Regions from separate parts of the Halomonas sp. DP8Y7-1 genome, predicted to be linked through region 2. Evidence: riboswitches for the same ligand, from Rfam matches in the RefSeq annotation. Region 2 holds a riboswitch; the other holds the start of a gene.
The links. A riboswitch is a leader RNA that binds a small molecule or an ion and turns the genes downstream of it on or off. The one in region 2 is predicted to bind thiamine pyrophosphate.
Positions count from the first base shown of each region.

Region 1 (9,701 bases), 110 kb from region 2:
TCAACGGCTTTCGAGCCGCTTTTGCAGAGCTCCTGCAACGCCTTGTTGACAAAGCACAAATTACAGCCACGTCAGCGCGCTGGCCGCTGCAGCAACGCGACATCCGAGCCCACCAGTTCCAGCGTGACGCCCAGCCGCTTGGCCAACCAGCGAAAGCTCGCGTCACTGAAGAACACCACATGGGTAGGGTCGCGGATATAGTGCCAGCCGGCAAAGTCATCCGGTGTGCGCTTGGTCATCAACCCCAGCCAGCCACCGGGACGCAGGCGTTGCACCAGACTGGCCAGTACCTCACCGGGGGCGTACAGATGTTCAGCCACCTCGGTGGCCGTGATGAAGTCGTACTCCGCCTCTGCCCACTGCGGGAAGGGGTGGTAGTAGGGATCGTGAATCCGCATCGAAAAGCCGGCCTCTTCGAACATCAGTGACAGCGTGGGGCCAGGGCCAGCGCCAAAATCCAGCCCACTTGCCCCGGCAGGCAATCGTTCGCTCAAGGGACCGAACAGCCGTCCCAGGAAACGCCGATAGCCGGGATCGTCGGGGCGGTTGTCGTGCTGGTCGTAGATCGCTTTTTCCGCGGCTGGCGCCAGACGCTGAGCCGGCGGCACGGCAATCAGGTCACAGCGCGGACAGCGGAAGTAGTCGCGCTGTCCGTCCCAATGAAAATGCTGGGTCGTCGGGTTTGTGCATAGCGGACAGCTCGGCATCGTCGTATTCTCTGAGGCTTGATTCACTTGTGGAGAAAGGCATGCTGTCAGGTCTTGATCACCTGGTCATCACCGTGACCGATATTTCCCGCGCCGTTGACTTCTACACGCGCGTGCTTGGACTCGATGTCCGCTACCGAGACCGTGAACGTGTCGACCTGATGCTGGGCGAGCTGGCCTTGCGTCTGCACTGGACCGCGACCGACGTCCACCCGCGCGCCGCCACACCGACGCCCGGCAGCCTCGATATCTGTTTCAAGAGCCAGCTGCCCCTTGCTGACGTCCAGCAACACCTGGAGGCACTGTCGGTCGATATCGAGCTCGGTCCGGTGACTCGTCAGGGCGCCACCGGCAAGATCGAGTCGCTCTACTTGAGAGACCCCGACGGCAACCTGCTGGAGATCTGCCGCCCACTGCGAGAACCCCAGGAGCACGGTGAGGTCTAGAGCGGGATGAGGCCGAGGAACGAGTAAGATCCAGCGACGAATCTCCCCCGTTCATCATGGCATTGCGGCACAGGCTGGGTATCATAGCGAAGCCGTTTTACATGCACAGAAAGGAACACGGATGAGCCAGCGCGACCTCGAGCCCCAGTCTCCCCACGTCACGCCCCCCGAGCCGGAGGGCTTTGGCGCCGACACCACCATCGCCATGGTCGGCTACGCCTTGCTGCTGGCCAACCTGGTCACCGGCTTCACCGCCGTGATCGGCGTGGTCATCGCCTATGTGTACAAGGGCAAGGGCCCCGCCTGGCTGGACCAGCATTATCGCTACCAGATCCGCACCTTCTGGATCGGACTGGTCTATGCGGTCGTCGCCTCCCTGCTGACCTTCGTCCTGATCGGGCTGCCGTTGCTGCTGGCGCTGGCGGTATGGTTGATCGTCCGCTGTGTGAAGGGTTTCAAGGCCCTGCAGGAAAAGCGTGCCCCGGACAACCTGGAAAGCTGGCTGATCTGATCATGCAACTCCCCTGGCAACAACGTCTGCAGGCCTTTGCCGTCGCTCGCCTGTGGACCCTCCTGTCGCACTGCTCGCCCGCCTCACTGTGGCGGCTGAGCCGCGTTCTCGTCAGCCTGGCGTACCCCTTGCTCAAGCGCGAACGCGCGGTCACTCGGCTGAATCTGGAGGTCGTCTACCCCGACGCCAGCCCGCAGCAGCGGGAATCGCTGGCTCGCGACAGCCTCACGCACTCGACCGCCACCATGCTCGAGCTCGGCTTCTCCTGGCAAGGCGACCCGCAGCGCGTGGCTGACAGCATCGTCGAGGTGCATGGCAGAGCCTTGCTGGATGACGCCCGCGCCGAAGGCAAGGGGGTCATCATCCTGGCGCCTCACTTTGGCAACTGGGAAGTGCTCAACTTCTGGCTGTCCAGCCACTTTCCCTTCACCGCCATGTACGAGCCGCCCAAGCTGGCACCCTTGGATCCCATCATCCGTGCGGGACGTGAGCGCTGCGGCGCCAGCCTTGTGCCGACCAATCCAAGAGGGGTCGCCGCCCTGCTCAAGGCGCTGAAGCGCTGCGAGGCCGTCGGCATCCTGCCGGACCAGGAGCCCAGCTGGGGCAGCGGTGTCTTTGCTCCCTTCTTCGGACGCCCGGCCTATACCGCCACCCTGCTGCCAAAGCTGGTGGGACGCACCGAAGCACGGGTGGTGACAGGCGTCGCCCTGCGCCTACCCGGGCGAGGGTTTGCCCTGCACTTCCTGGCCGCCGACGAGCGGGTCTACGATGCCGACGAGACGACCTCCTGTACCGGTGTCAATGCCAGCATCGAAGAGGTCATCGCGCTCGAACCCGCCCAGTACCAATGGGAGTACAAGCGCTTCACCAAGACCCTGGAAGAGCAGCGCGGCGATCCCGACTTCCGCCGCCACCGGCTGTACAGTTCGAGGAATATGAAGTGACCCGTCCTCAGGACTCGATCTCCCGCGACACCCATGTAGGGCACGCCTTGTACGTGATGTACCTGGCGGGCCTGGTCACCGGGTTCCTGACCCTGCTGATCGCGCTGATCGTGGCCTACGTGTACCGCAAGGATGCCCCGCCGTGGCTTCGGGCCCACTATCACTACCTGATTCGAACCTTCTGGATCGGCCTGGTGTATGGGGCCGCCGCGGCGGTGCTGACGGTTCTGGTCATCGGCCTGGCCTTGCCACCACTGCTGGTCAGTGCCTGGTTCGTGATTCGCTGCATCATCGGCTGGCGCGCGCTACACCGGCGGCTGCCGCCGCCTCGGCTGGACAGCTGGCTGTGGTAGCCATCTGACGCAGCCGAGCCGACACCCGCCAACGCGGGCGCCCCTGCTGCCTCGCGCCTTACCTGCCGAATCAGTCTCTTCTCCTGTCTATTCTCTTGTCCCTGTCTCTTCCCCTTCCCCTTCTCTCCTGCCCTTGCCCCTGCGACATGTATCCGCAGGGATACATTTCTTCGCAATTTTGTCGCCAGAAGACGACACGGAACCTCACTTTCCACCTCCTCTCAAAGGCAGGTAGAACCCATCTATTGCATCTTTACCATCAGACAATAGGCTAGAGTGTGGAGAGCATGGATAGCCGTTTCAGCACAAATATGGGCAAAGTGAGACACGCGACCTGCTGGCTGACCGCCTCTCGACCATCGCCGCAACGGCAGTCGCGGCGATGGTCACGTATCACGGCGATCCGCGGCAGACCGTGATGGCTCCGCGATAGCCGTGACAGGTCCCGACGCCCACTGCCCAACGTCCCACTGGTTCCGCCTGACAGAGCACTGGCAGTTCGGTGCCATCAGGCCGCAAGGAGAGCGAACGTGAACACCCGAGTCATCTGCGGACGGTCGACACCGCCCACTGCCTACCCAGCCGAGTCAGCCCGCGTCAGTGGACGCGGCCGCCCCCACTGGAAGGCCGCTGCATCATGGGCACTGGCCGGCATGCTGGTCAGCGCACCCGCGCTGGCGGTGGATGCCGACAGCCTTTTCGAACAGGTGACCGATCAGGCGAGAACCCTGGCCGAAGCGCCCTACGAAGCGCCAGAGAGTACACTGCCTGACGCCGTGGCCGAGATGGGCTACGACCGCTACCGGCAGATTCGCTACCGCGATGAACAGGCGCTTTGGCGCGATCACGGCAACTTTCAGGTGGAGCTGTTCCATCCCGGCTTTCTCTACGACCAGCCGGTCGATATCCATCTTCTCGAAGATGGTGAGGTGCGCACCCTGCCCTTCGAGCAGCAGCGCTTTCGCTACGACGACGATGCTGCTGAGCTGGCCGAACTGGATCTCGGCGACCAGGGCTATGCCGGCTTCCGTCTGCATTACCCGCTCAACCGAGCGGATGTCGACGACGAGTTTGCCGTATTCCTCGGCGCTTCCTACTTCCGCCTGGTGGGCAGAAACCAGGGCTACGGGCTCTCCGCAAGAGGCTTGGCGATCGATACGGCCATGCCCCAGGGCGAAGAGTTCCCCTCCTTTCGCGAGTTCTGGCTGGTCCAGCCTGAGGCTGACGCCAATCGTATGACGGTTCTGGCGCTGCTGGACAGCCCGTCGCTGGCCGGGGCCTACCGCTTCGAGATTGCGCCTGGCAAGAACACTGTCGTCGACACCGAAGCGCGACTGTTCGCCCGCAGCGATGTCGAAAAGCTCGGGGTCGCCCCGCTGACCAGCATGTTCCTGCATGGCGAAATGGATCGGCAGGAAGAAGATGACTATCGCATCCGCGTGCATGACTCCAGCGGGCTGCTGATGGCCACCAGTTCTGGCGAATGGACCTGGCGCGTTCTCGATAATCCCGCAGACCTGCAGATCTCTGGCTTGCAGGATACCTCTCCCAGGGGCTTCGGCCTGGTCCAGCGTCCGCGCCACTTCGATGCCTATCTGGACATGGAAGCCCGCTACGAACGCCGCCCAAGTCAGTGGGTACAGCCCGCTGGCGACTGGGGAGAAGGCCACGTGGAATTGATCGAAATTCCGACCGACAGCGAGACCCACGACAATATCACGGCCTACTGGGTCCCCTCCTCGCCCCTCAAGGCGGGAGAGTCACGCACCTATCGGTATCAGACCTGGACCTTCGCTGACACCCCCATGGAGGAACCCCTGGCGCGGGTCGTCAGGTCACGCCAGGGCTGGGGTGGCATTCCCGGTCAGAGCAATCCCCCCGACGAACAGCTCAGGCAGTTCATCATCGACTTCCGCGGCGGCGAGCTCGAGGGTCTCGATGCGAGCCAGCCGGTCAGCGTGCACCTGACCACGTCCAGTGGCGAGACGACGGAAACCAAGGTGACAGCGCTGCCCGATGGAGACACCTGGCGGGCCAGCTTCAAGCTGCTGCCTGACGGCGAAACGCCGGCAGACCTGCGCCTGACCTTGATGCTGCGCGACCAGCGCCTGAGCGAAACCTGGAACAGCATCTGGAGTCCCCGATGAACGAGCATACCCCGGAAGTCCCCTGGCCCCGGTGGCGCAGAACGCTGGTAGGCATGGCCATTGCCGCCACCACCGCGCTGGGTGTCTGGACCATGTTCAAGATCCTGTATGTCGAGGGCATCACTCCCCTGGAAATGGCCATCCTGGGGCTGTTTGCGATCACCTTCGGTTGGATCACCATGGCCTTCTGGAGCGCCGTGATCGGGTTTGTGCTTCACCTCACTGGGCGTGACCCCTTGAGCCTCAAGCGGCGTGGCCCCGGACCGATGAGGCCCGCCGGCTCTCGCTCTCGCACCGCCTTGGTCATGCCGATCCACAACGAGGACGTGGCCCGGGTCGCGGCTGGGCTCGAGACGACCTGCATGGACCTTGGCGAGCTGCCGGAGGGCATCGACGTCGAGGCCTTCGTGCTCAGCGATAGCACCGACGACGCCGTCGTGGCGGAAGAAAAGGCCGCCATGGCAGCGCTGCAGCAGCGACTCGAGGGCCACTGCCGGCTGCACTATCGCCACCGGGACAGCAACGCAGGACGCAAGGCAGGCAACTTGGGCGACTTCTGCACCCGCTGGGGCAGCCACTACGACTATATGCTGGTGGTCGACGCCGACAGTCTGATGAGCGGTACCACGGTGGTCGAGCTCATCGACGAGATGATGGCCAATCCTCGACTGGGGCTCCTTCAGACGGTGCCCATTCCCGTGCGCCAGCAAAGTCTGTTCGGGCGCTGCAATCAATTCGCTGCCGCGCTTTACTCGCCCATGCTGGCGGCAGGGCTGAGCTTCTGGCACGCCACCGCAGCCAACTATTTTGGCCACAATGCCATCATTCGGGTGGACGCGTTCACCGACGCCTGTGGCCTTCCCGAGCTCCCCGGCAAGCCGCCCCTGGGTGGCGATATCCTCAGTCATGACTTTGTCGAGGCAGCGCTGTTGCGCCGAGCCGGCTGGCAGGTGCGCATGCGCACCGACCTGGGCGGCAGCTATGAGGAAATGCCCAGCCACATTCTCGACTATGCCAAGCGTGATCGACGTTGGGTACAGGGCAACCTGCAGCATCTGCGCCTGCTGAATGGCCACGGCCTGCATGTGCTGAGCCGTCTGCACTTCTTCTTCGGCGCGCTGGCCTACCTGTCGTCGCTGGTGTGGCTGGCGATCCTGGTCATCAGTACCATCGATGCGCTGATCAGGGCTCTCGTTCCCACGAACTTCTTCACCGCCAGCTCGCAGTTGTTCCCTGACTGGCCCATCGCTCCGCCCAACCTGATCATTCCCTTGTTGATCGGCACCTTGGGCATGCTGCTGATGCCCAAGGTGCTGGGACTGATACTTGGTCTCATGCGGGATCCAGAGGGCTACGGGGGACGCCCAAAACTGGTCTTGAGCATGCTGGTGGAGACCCTGTTCGCCATGCTGATCGCACCGCTGATGATGGTCTTCCACAGCCGTTTCGTGATCCAGGTGCTGACCGGTCGTACCGTTGCCTGGGACCCGCAATCCCGAGAGGGGCGGGCACTGCCCTGGCGGGAAGCCTTCCGCCATACCTGGCTGTGGTCGCTGATTGGTGCGGTGTGGGCTCTTGTCACCTGGGCCTACACTCCGAGCTTCTTTCTCTGGCTGACGCCCGTCTGGCTCGGCCTGGTGCTGGCGGCTCCGCTGGTGCGCTGGAGCTCCAGCCTGACCATCGGCCGCCGCCTGGCCCGCGCCGGGCTTCTGCTGGTACCCAGTGAGACACGCCCCCCCAGGGTCGTCGCCGATCTACACATCGAGAGTCAGCTACCCTCATCGGGCGCGCCGGCCGCTCCCCCCAGCGAGCGTCCCCGAGACATGCCTGTGCAGTCCTTCCGACGCCCCCATCAATCGGCTGAGGTGCACAGCGACCCTGGCCACCCGATCGACACCCCCACGCCAGATCGTCGCTGATCCATCATAAGCCATCATCAGCGTCGGTGCAGGACGCCGCGGCCGTGACCCTCATGGCCGCGGCGTCATCATTAGGTAGTCTCTCTCGACAACCTCCCTTGACGCCCCCTTCCGATGCTATCCGAAAGTGGTGTCTGGCAAAGCCGCAGGGGCGTGCTAGACTGCGGTCGACTCGCTTGACGGGGTGCCGGTCAATCCGGCTGAGATGGTGCAGGGCCAGCGTGGTGTAGCGGCCCGACAGCACCGATCCCGTGGAACCTGATCCGGGTGCGGTGTGGACTCACACCTTGAACCGGCGTAGGGAATCAGGCGGTGGCACGCCTTCCCTGCGGGGGCCTGCCCTTCCTCCCCGCCGTCCTTCTCTGCCCCGCCCACCGGATCCACTATGCCGGAGCTATCATGGGCTATTGCTTCAACGATCTGATCGCTGCCTGCCGCGACGACTGGCGGCGCTATACCGAGCACGACTTCGTTCGTGCACTTGGGCGCGGCGACCTGAATGACGCCAGCTTTCGCCACTATCTGAAGCAGGACTACCTGTTTCTCCTGCAGTTTTCACGCGCCTACGCCCTTGCTGCCTACAAGAGCCAGGACCTGGAGAGCTTGCAGGGGGCCTTCAAGGGGATGCAGACGATCCTCGAGGTCGAACTGGGCCTGCATCTTGCCTACTGCCGAGAATGGGGCATTGACGACAGCGAGCTCAGCCGTCTACCGGAGGCACGTGCCACCCTGGCCTATACCCGCTACGTCCTCGACACCGGCAGTCGTGGTGATCTGCTGGACCTGCACGTTGCCCTGGCGCCCTGCATGGTCGGCTACGCCGATATCGGTCGCTGGCTGGCGGATCATCCCGAGACGCTGCGTGGTGGCGACAATCCCTACGATGCCTGGATCACCATGTACGCAAGCCCTGACTTTCAGGCCTCGGCCGTGCGCGAAAGGCACTGGCTCGACGACCAGCTCAGCCAGGTATCGAGCGCTCGTTTCGACCGGCTGGCGCGCATCTTTAGCGACGCGACCCGTCTCGAGACCGACTTCTGGCAGATGGGACTGGAGCTGAGCGACTGACCTTGGCGACGCCTTTGGGCGATCGACCTGGGCGATCGCGCTCGACAACACAGACAAGCTGACAACAGCAACGCTTGACGGGGTGCCGCAGCCAGCGGCTGAGATCATGCAGCGCATGAGACCCGTTGAACCTGATCTGGGGATACCCCCGATGTTACGGCATCGAGGCGAGGACCAGCGTAGGGATCAAGCGCTCACGGCCACGGCCTCGACGCCCCCTTCTCCCTCGCGACGTGCCATTACCACCATCAGGGCGACGCCACTTGCCCTGCACCGCCGTGAGAGGAAACCACCTATGTCACTCGACCATCCCTCGTCTCATCCGAGATCCCGCCATGACGCCCACTTCCTGGCCGAGACGGCCAGGGTCGACCAGGCCGCCGTCACTCCCCTGCCAGGCTCTCGCAAGGTCTATGTAGAGGGCTCCCGCCCCGACCTGCGGGTGCCATTTCGCGAAATCACCCTGTCGCCGACGCGCACTTCAGGCGCCGACGAAGCCAATCCACCGCTACTGGTGTACGACACCTCAGGCCCCTATACCGACCCGGCGATACAGGTCGATCTGCGCAAGGGACTGGCCGAGTTGCGCAGGCCCTGGATTGAGGAGCGCAACGACACCGAGTGGCTCGACGGTCCCACCTCCGAGTACGGCCGCCGGCGTGCCAATGACCCACTGCTGGCACCGCTGCGCTTCGAGCTGACGCGCACACCACGCCGCGCCACCAGGACCGCCGATGGCCGCCCGGGCAACGTCACCCAATTGCATTACGCGCGGCGCGGCATCATCACACCGGAAATGGAGTTCATTGCACTTCGCGAGAATCAACGTCGACAGGCCCTTCAGGACCCTTATCGTGGCAGTGACGAGGTCGAAGCGATACTTGGCCACCAGCACCCCGGCCAGTCGTTCGGAGCCCGTTTGCCGGATGAGATCACCCCCGAGTTCGTGCGCCAGGAAGTGGCCGCCGGACGTGCCATCATCCCGGCCAACATCAATCATCCCGAAGCCGAGCCGATGATCATCGGGCGTAACTTTCTGGTGAAGATCAACGGCAATCTAGGCAACTCTGCGGTGACCTCCTCCATCGAAGAGGAAGTGGACAAGATGACCTGGGGGATTCGCTGGGGGGCGGATACGATCATGGACCTGTCCACTGGACAGAACATCCATGAAACCCGTGAGTGGATCATCCGCAACTCACCGGTGCCAATCGGTACCGTGCCACTCTATCAGGCGCTGGAAAAGGTCAAGGGCGTGGCCGAGGACCTGACCTGGGAGGTCTTTCGCGACACCTTGATCGAGCAGGCGGAACAGGGGGTGGACTATTTCACCATCCACGCCGGTGTGCTTCTTCGCTATGTGCCGCTGACCGCTGGCCGAGTCACCGGCATCGTCTCGCGGGGGGGCTCGATCATGGCCAAGTGGTGCCTCTATCACCACCAGGAAAGCTTCCTCTACACCCACTTCGAGGAGATCTGCGAGATCTGCAAGCAGTATGACGTGGCCTTCTCGCTGGGCGATGGGCTGCGCCCGGGATCCGTGGCAGATGCCAATGACGAAGCTCAGATGGCCGAACTCAAGACCCTGGGCGAGCTGACCCACATT
Region 1 is NZ_JAHVIN010000005.1:802,284-811,984, reverse strand. Features, by position in the region: gene KUV41_RS08815 (class I SAM-dependent methyltransferase) at 72-707, opposite strand; gene KUV41_RS08810 (VOC family protein) at 749-1,153, shown strand; gene KUV41_RS08805 (DUF4870 family protein) at 1,275-1,664, shown strand; gene KUV41_RS08800 (lysophospholipid acyltransferase family protein) at 1,667-2,608, shown strand; gene KUV41_RS08795 (hypothetical protein) at 2,605-2,961, shown strand; gene KUV41_RS08790 (glucan biosynthesis protein) at 3,492-5,108, shown strand; gene mdoH (glucans biosynthesis glucosyltransferase MdoH) at 5,105-7,027, shown strand; TPP riboswitch at 7,198-7,349, shown strand; gene tenA (thiaminase II) at 7,427-8,095, shown strand; TPP riboswitch at 8,164-8,298, shown strand; gene thiC (phosphomethylpyrimidine synthase ThiC) at 8,391-9,701, shown strand, end outside.
Region 1: it holds a riboswitch for thiamine pyrophosphate, as region 2 does, so the genes downstream of both, thiC (phosphomethylpyrimidine synthase ThiC) here and KUV41_RS09305 (3-oxoacyl-ACP reductase) in region 2, are expected to answer to the same signal.

Region 2 (7,090 bases):
GATACGCTCTCTGACCAGGCGCCGTGTGAGCTCGGCTCCCAGGCCAAAGCCCGTGTTCGGAATCAAGTCCAATGCCTGCACGGCCAGTAACAGCTCGATACTGAGCACGCGAAGAGCGCCTTCCAGCGCCTGGTCGAGCTTGAGGGCGGCGCTGTCGCCGAAACTAAGGTGATCTTCCTGCAGGCCAGAGGTGAGATAGTTATCGACCGATGCGGGCAGAGCCAGCCGCTTGACCTCTGCCGCCAGCGACGCTGTCGTGTACTGGGCAATCATCAGTCCGGACTTCACTCCGCTGTCACGCGTGAGAAAGGCGGGAAGCTCGCTGGCCTGGGGAGTGACCAGGCGATAGCTTCGACGCTCCGAGATCGATGCCCACTCACACACCGCCATGGCGAGGCTGTCACAGGCCAGGGCGACCGGCGCCCCATGAGGATTGGCCTGTGACACGATTCTGGCATGGGTGCCTTCGTCGATCACCAGAGGGTTGTCGGTAGCTGCGCTGATCTCTCCGTCGACCAGGCGTATCGCGTGCTCAAGCTGTTCTCGGCAACTGCCATGGACCTGGGGCATGGCCCGCAGGCTGAGCGCATCCTGCAGGTGGTGGCCCTGACACTGCTGCAGGTGCTGGCTGTCGGCTAGCAGTCGCCGTAAGTTGGCGCCACTGCGCACCACGCCAGGCTGACCCTTCAGCGCCAGCACCTCAGGCGTGAAGGCAGCCTGCTGGCCTGACAGCGCCTCGAAACTGGCAGCGCCGATGGCGTCGGCCCAGTCGGCAAGCACATGGGCATCGTCCAGGGCGATACAGGCAAGCCCTGTCATGGCGGCGGTGCCATTGACCAGACTGAGCCCATCCTTGGGACCCAGCACGACGGGTGTCAGCGCATGCTGAGCGAGCACGTCGCTGGCGGGGCGTCGTTCACCGGCATGGTCGACCTCACCGACGCCCAGCAAGGCCAGACCAATATGGGCCATGTGTGTGAGGTAGCCCACAGACCCCCGGCCTGGCACCACCGGGGTGATGCCCATATTAAGAAATGCCAGCAGTCCCTGGACGATGCCCGGGCTGATGCCCGAATGCCCATGGCTCCAGTTGATGACCGCGCAGCACATGATGGCACGGACCTGTTCGACCCGCAGGGGGGCTCCGACTCCGCAGGCATGGCTCATCAGGGTATTGCGCGACAGGTCTCTTAGTTGTTGGCGATCCAGCACCACGTCACACAGCGCTCCCAGACCGGTGTTAATGCCATAGTAGGGAGTGCTGGCATCCGCCATCTGCTCGACCACCTGGCGGGCCCGCTCGATGCGTGCCCAGCGACCCTCATCCAGCGTCAGCTCGCGTCCATGGCGGGCGACGGCGATGACCTCCAGCCAGCCGGGGGCTACGTCTGAGACTACGACCGGGTTACTCATTCACGCCTCCCGTCACCGGCTGAGAGACTTCGGCCGGCTGCTTAGCAGCACCTTGGGGGGAGCGAGTCATGAAGGTTCGCACGGCGCTGATCAATATCAGCACGAACAGGAAGACCACGGTAAAGCCTCCCGCTGCGGCAAGATACTTGATGCCATCGACGCCTTGGGCGCCCCCGCCGAAGGCCACCATCACATAGGCGATAGCCGCGATCGACAGACCCCACAGAATCTTCTGCTGCTTGGGCGACTCCTCTTCTGCGGACATGTTGCTGGTGCAGATGGTCGCGATGGTCGATGACATGGAGTCTGCCGCCGTTGCAAACGAAATGACCAGGGTGAAAATCGCCAGCGGTACCAGCAGGCTGGCCATGGGCAGGTGCTGGAGGAAGCCCCAGAGTCCGGATACCGCGCCGCTGTCATTGATGATGCTGATCAGATCCAGCGTTCCATCCATCTGCCATTTGAGGGCGGACCCACCCCAGATGGCAAACCAGACCAGGCCGAAGACCGAGGGCAGAATCCAGTTGATGATGAGAAACTCCCTGAGCGTTCTGCCGTAGGAGATACGGGCCAGAAACAGTCCCATGAGGGGGGCGTAGGCGATCCAGATCGACCAGTCATACATCGTCCACCAGGTGACCAGCGCTTCGCCACCAGACTCCTTGGTATCGAAAGCCCAAAGGAAGAAGTTGTCTGCCCAGTAGCCGAGGCTTGTCACCGACAGGCTCAGAATATAGTTGAGGGGCCCGACAATGATCAGAATCGCGACGAAGGCATAGAAGATATAGGCGTTGATCGATGACAGCACGCGGATGCCGCGTTTCAATCCCGAGACAGCGGAGGTGATGAAGATCGCCGAGATGGCAATCGTCAGCACCAGCCAGGTCATGGCGTTGGATTCGATGCCGTACTGTGCCTCGATGCCTGAGCTGATCAATGCCAGACCTGCGCCAAGAGAAGAGGCCAGGCCGAGCGCGATGGCCAGAACGGAAATGATATCGATCAGGGACCTTACCCAGATCTTGCTGCCGTGCCTGCCCAGTACGGGGCTTACGGTTGAGGAGATCGAGAAGCGTTCTCTGCGGTTAAAGTGCATGTAGCCGATCATCAGCCCCACGATGGAATAAAGTGCGTAGGGAATGAATGACCAGTTGTGGAAGCTTCTTGCCAAGGCAAAGATGGCGGCCTCGCCACTGCCGGGAGCGAAGCTTTGATGACTGATTTCGCCGTAGATGTTGCCTAGATAGATGATCGGTTCATTGACGGAGTAAGTGACGACTCCCGTGGCAATCCCCCCCGTCAGCGCCATGGCGAAGGTGGCAGCGAAGGAAAAGGTAGGCGTTGCATCCTTGCCACCCAGCCGAATATCACCGGCCCGGGAGAAGAAGATGAAGCCCGACACCACCAGGGCCGTTACGGCAATCAGCTGATACAGCCAGCCAAAGTCAGACAGGGAGATGTAGAAGACCCCTTTGGCAACATCGACCAGCATGTCGTTGTTGATGAGGCCAGTGGCCACGGCCACCATGATGATGGAAAAGGTGGGTATGAAGACGGCTTTTCTTAGCGGCCTTCTGCTGGAGGCGGACATATTCTTGTTCTCCACGGGTGATGGCGTTACCAGGTGGCGCAGTGGATCAGCATTGTCGGGTGTTGTCATCGGCCGATCTCACAGATGCGTGTGGCAGGCTTAGGGAAACGCTGCACCGATGCCTGAGCGGAGGTGCTCAGCGCTTCCTTGGCGAACCGCTGATGCGGTCCGTCAATCCGTCATAATGTATATACAATAAAGATCGAAAAGGCTAGAGCCGAGTGAGCTGGCGATCGCGTCAGCTCCCTTTCATGATGAAAGATAGATCACTCTTATATTAATTTATTTTTGATAAACAATACGTTGAATGTCCTTCTAAGCGTCGATCCGATAATGGGTAGTACCAAAGTAGGGGGTGGTAACAAGGTAGACGAGAGGGTCAGGACAGAGGGGGAGAATGGGCGAGAGTCACAGCGGGAAGGCAAGCAAAGCCCGAAGCCATGAAGGTCGAAAGATGTCGCTTAAATGTGTATACATTTAATTGGTGAAGGGGCCGGGGCGCGATAGGGTTGTCGCGGCGTGTGCCAGGATGGCAAATCAGGGTAGGCCCTTTCACCTGCTTGATACCCGCTGTCTTGTTCCGGGCAAGGTGATGGGCTAAGGTCGAGATCGCATGACACGGGGTGTCCTGGCTGAGCCAGGGCTGAGAAATACCCGTCGAACCTGATCCAGTTCATACCGGCGAAGGGATGTCAGCGCAGTCGTCTGTCCCTGGCTCGACGTGCGTTCCCCGCCTCGACCAAGGACTCATCGCATGACCGCTCCCGATACCTCTCCTGTTGTCGACCCCATTGCGCCTGATATCTCCGCTCAAATTGTGCTGATTACCGGCGCAGGACGTGGTCTGGGCGCTCACCTGGCGCGCGCCTTCCTGCGAGAAGGCGCTCGCGTGGTGGTCAACTACCGCCGCAGCGAAGAAGGCGCCCGGGCGCTGGTCGCTGATTACCCGGAACACGCCTTGGCCGTCGCTGCGGATGTGTGCGATCGGGATGGCGTGGAGGCCATGTTGGCGAGGGCCTGTGAGCGCTTCGGTGGGCCTGTGACTACCGTGGTCAACAATGCGCTGCCGGACTTTGCATTCAATGGGGACGCACGGCCTGGGCCTGACTCGCTGAGCTGGGAGCATCTGGACCATCAACTTCAGGGTGTGGTGCGTGGTGCGCTCAACACGGTTCAGGCAGCGCTTCCCGGCATGCGCGAGGCGGGTGTCGGGCGTGTCATCAATATCGGTACCAACCTGTTCCAGAACCCGGTGGTGCCGTATCACGACTACACCGCGGCCAAGGCGGCGCTGCTGTCGCTGACGCGTACGCTGGCGCAGGATCTCGGCCCAGACAATATCAGCGTCAATATGGTGTCCGGCGGCTTGCTGCGCACGACGGATGCTTCCAGGGCCACACCAGACGCGGTGTTTGACCTCATCGCCGCCAACACACCGCTGCGACGGGTGACCACCCCGCAAGAGTTTGCAGACGCGGTACTGCTGTTGGCTTCTCCGTGGGCCAGGGCCATCACCGGGCAGAATCTGATTGTCGATGGCGGACTGGTGAAAGGCTGATGACCTCCATGCACTTGAATCTCTTCATCCTGGGTTGCGGTCATCACAAGGCGGCCTGGCGACACCCTGGTTCCAGCGTCGAGCGATTGGCGGATATCGCCTACTACGAAGAGCTGGCCAAGCTTGCCGAACGCGGTCGCCTGGATGCGGTTTTCTTTGCCGATGGCCATGCCGCGGGCAATGTCGCAGACGGTCCGCTGTGGACCTTGGAGCCGCTGACAATGCTTGCCGCGATGGCGCGTGCCACACAGCATATCGGCCTGATCTCGACCGTCTCCAGCACCTTCTATACGCCATTTCATGCGGCTCGCATGCTGGCATCGCTGGACCATATCTCGGGCGGACGGCTTGGGTGGAACCTGGTGACGTCAATGTTCGACAGCGAGGCGCGCAATCATGGCCTGGAAGGCATGCCGGGCCACGCGCAGCGCTACGCTAGAGCGGAAGAGTTTGCCAATACCGTGCTGGCGCTGTGGGACTCCTGGAGCGATGGCGCGCTGCTGCGAGATCGCCACGGCGATTATGCGGATGCTGCTCAAGTGCAACCGATTCATCACCGCGGCGAGCATTTTCTGGTCGATGGCCCCTTGACGGTGCCTCGCTCGCCACAGGGCCATCCCGTGCTATTTCAGGCCGGGGCATCAGAACAGGGGCGAGACCTGGCGGCACGCTATGCCGAAGCCATTTACGCGGTGGCCTACGACCTGCCATCGGCCCAGGCTTACTGCGCTGACCTCAAGGCGAGGGTGAAAGCCGCAGGCCGTCCAAGGGTGGCGATCATGCCGGGGCTTGTGACCTACGTCGGGTCTACCGAGGAAGAGGCCCGACGCAAGCAGCGTGAACTCGACGAGTTGCTGCCGGTAGAGGCCTCGCGGCGACAGTTGAGCCAGTTTATCGGCCAGGACGTCAGTCACTGGGAGCTGGATGCGCCCGTGCCCGCGCTGCCGTCGCTGGAGGCCTTTACAGGACCGAAAGGACGCTATGCCACCATCCTGCGCATTATCGAGGCTGAACGGCCAACCCTGAGACAGCTAATGGGACGGCTTGCCGCTGGAGGTGGGCACTGCACGATGGTCGGCACGCCGGAGGGAATTGCCGATGAGATGCAGCGCTGGGTCGAACAGGGTGGGGCTGATGGCTTTAACCTGATGCCACCCTCACTGCCTCACGGCATCGAGGACTTCGTCGAGCAGGTCGTGCCGGAATTGCAGCGACGTGGGGTCTTCCGCCGGGAATATGAGGGCAAGACGCTGCGCGACCATCTTGGATTGTCACGCCCCAGCTGCTGAGCTGGCGTCTTGTTCACACTGCTGCTAGGCACGACAGCCTCTACAGACATCCGCCATAACAGCGGGGGAGCTCGCCCCGCCGTTATGGTTTCGGTTCAGTGGCGTCGGTTTGATTGCCTTAGGGAAACACTGCATAAATTACTGCGCTCGATATCTCGGCTGCTGGCGGTGCTCAAGATCCTCATTTAACCGCATGTAAACTCCGGTCTTTCCGCTCCGGCAGCTACCGACCTGTCATCGCTCGAAACATTTATTCAGCGTTTCCTTAGTTCTGGAAGCGTCTCACCAGGCCGCTCATTCGGTCAAAGTCGTAGCTCTCCCGAGATGGCATCAGCTTCATCAGGACGAGAGATACCAGCACCGGAACAAAGGCAGCCAGCAGGAAAGATTCCAGGAGTGTCGCGGTGCCACCGTTAGGCGAGGGGAACATCCACAGTCCGGCCAGCAGACCTGCTGCGGTACTGATCACTGCATTGCGACCGTGATAGCGGCGGTTGAACAGGCCGAAAAACACCGGAAAGGCTGCGGCAGAGCACAGCAGGTCTGCCAGCAGGAACAGGTAGAGGACGCTGTAGCCCTGCGCAGCGACCCACGTCACTGGTATTGCAGCGACGACGATGAGCCAGCGTGCCATTCTCATCAAGGCCGCCTCACTGGCCTGGGGCAGCAGCCTGTGCATGTCGACGGCGATAATGCTGGAGGTGGCATTGATCGTTGTGTCGGCGCTACTCATTACCAGCGCAAGGCCAAGAGGAATCAGGGCCAAGGCAAACCACAGAGGCACGTCGGACAACAATACGCTGAACAGAGCGACGGAGCCGTCTCCCTCAAGTCCCAGGCCGATGAACGCCAGACCGAACAGACCCATGAGCACGATGACCGGGAAGTTGAAGAGTCCCGCGATCCAGAAGCCACGCCTGAGCACGCGAGTATCCCGGGCCGCATAGATCCTCTGCCAGGTTCCTTGGTAGAACAGACCCGTCAGCATCACCGCGAGAAAGAAGGTCAGGCCAGCGCGCAGGCCGCCAGCATCGGTGATATCCAGCAGTTGCGGAGCACGCTCGCGCAGCCCCTCGAGCGTCGGCGCAACGCCACCCGCCGCCTGCCAGCCAAACATGAGCAAGAGAGCCAGCAGTGGCAGGATCACCAGCATCTGCACCTTGTCAGTGAAGATGGTGGTGCGCAGGCCGCCGTAAAAGGTGTAGAGCAGGGTAGCGACCATCACCACGCTGGCGGTCA
Region 2 is NZ_JAHVIN010000005.1:916,887-923,976, forward strand. Features, by position in the region: gene hutH (histidine ammonia-lyase) at 1-1,413, opposite strand, end outside; gene KUV41_RS09300 (BCCT family transporter) at 1,406-3,073, opposite strand; TPP riboswitch at 3,614-3,711, shown strand; gene KUV41_RS09305 (3-oxoacyl-ACP reductase) at 3,759-4,562, shown strand; gene KUV41_RS09310 (LLM class flavin-dependent oxidoreductase) at 4,562-5,851, shown strand; gene KUV41_RS09315 (sodium:solute symporter family protein) at 6,117-7,090, opposite strand, start outside.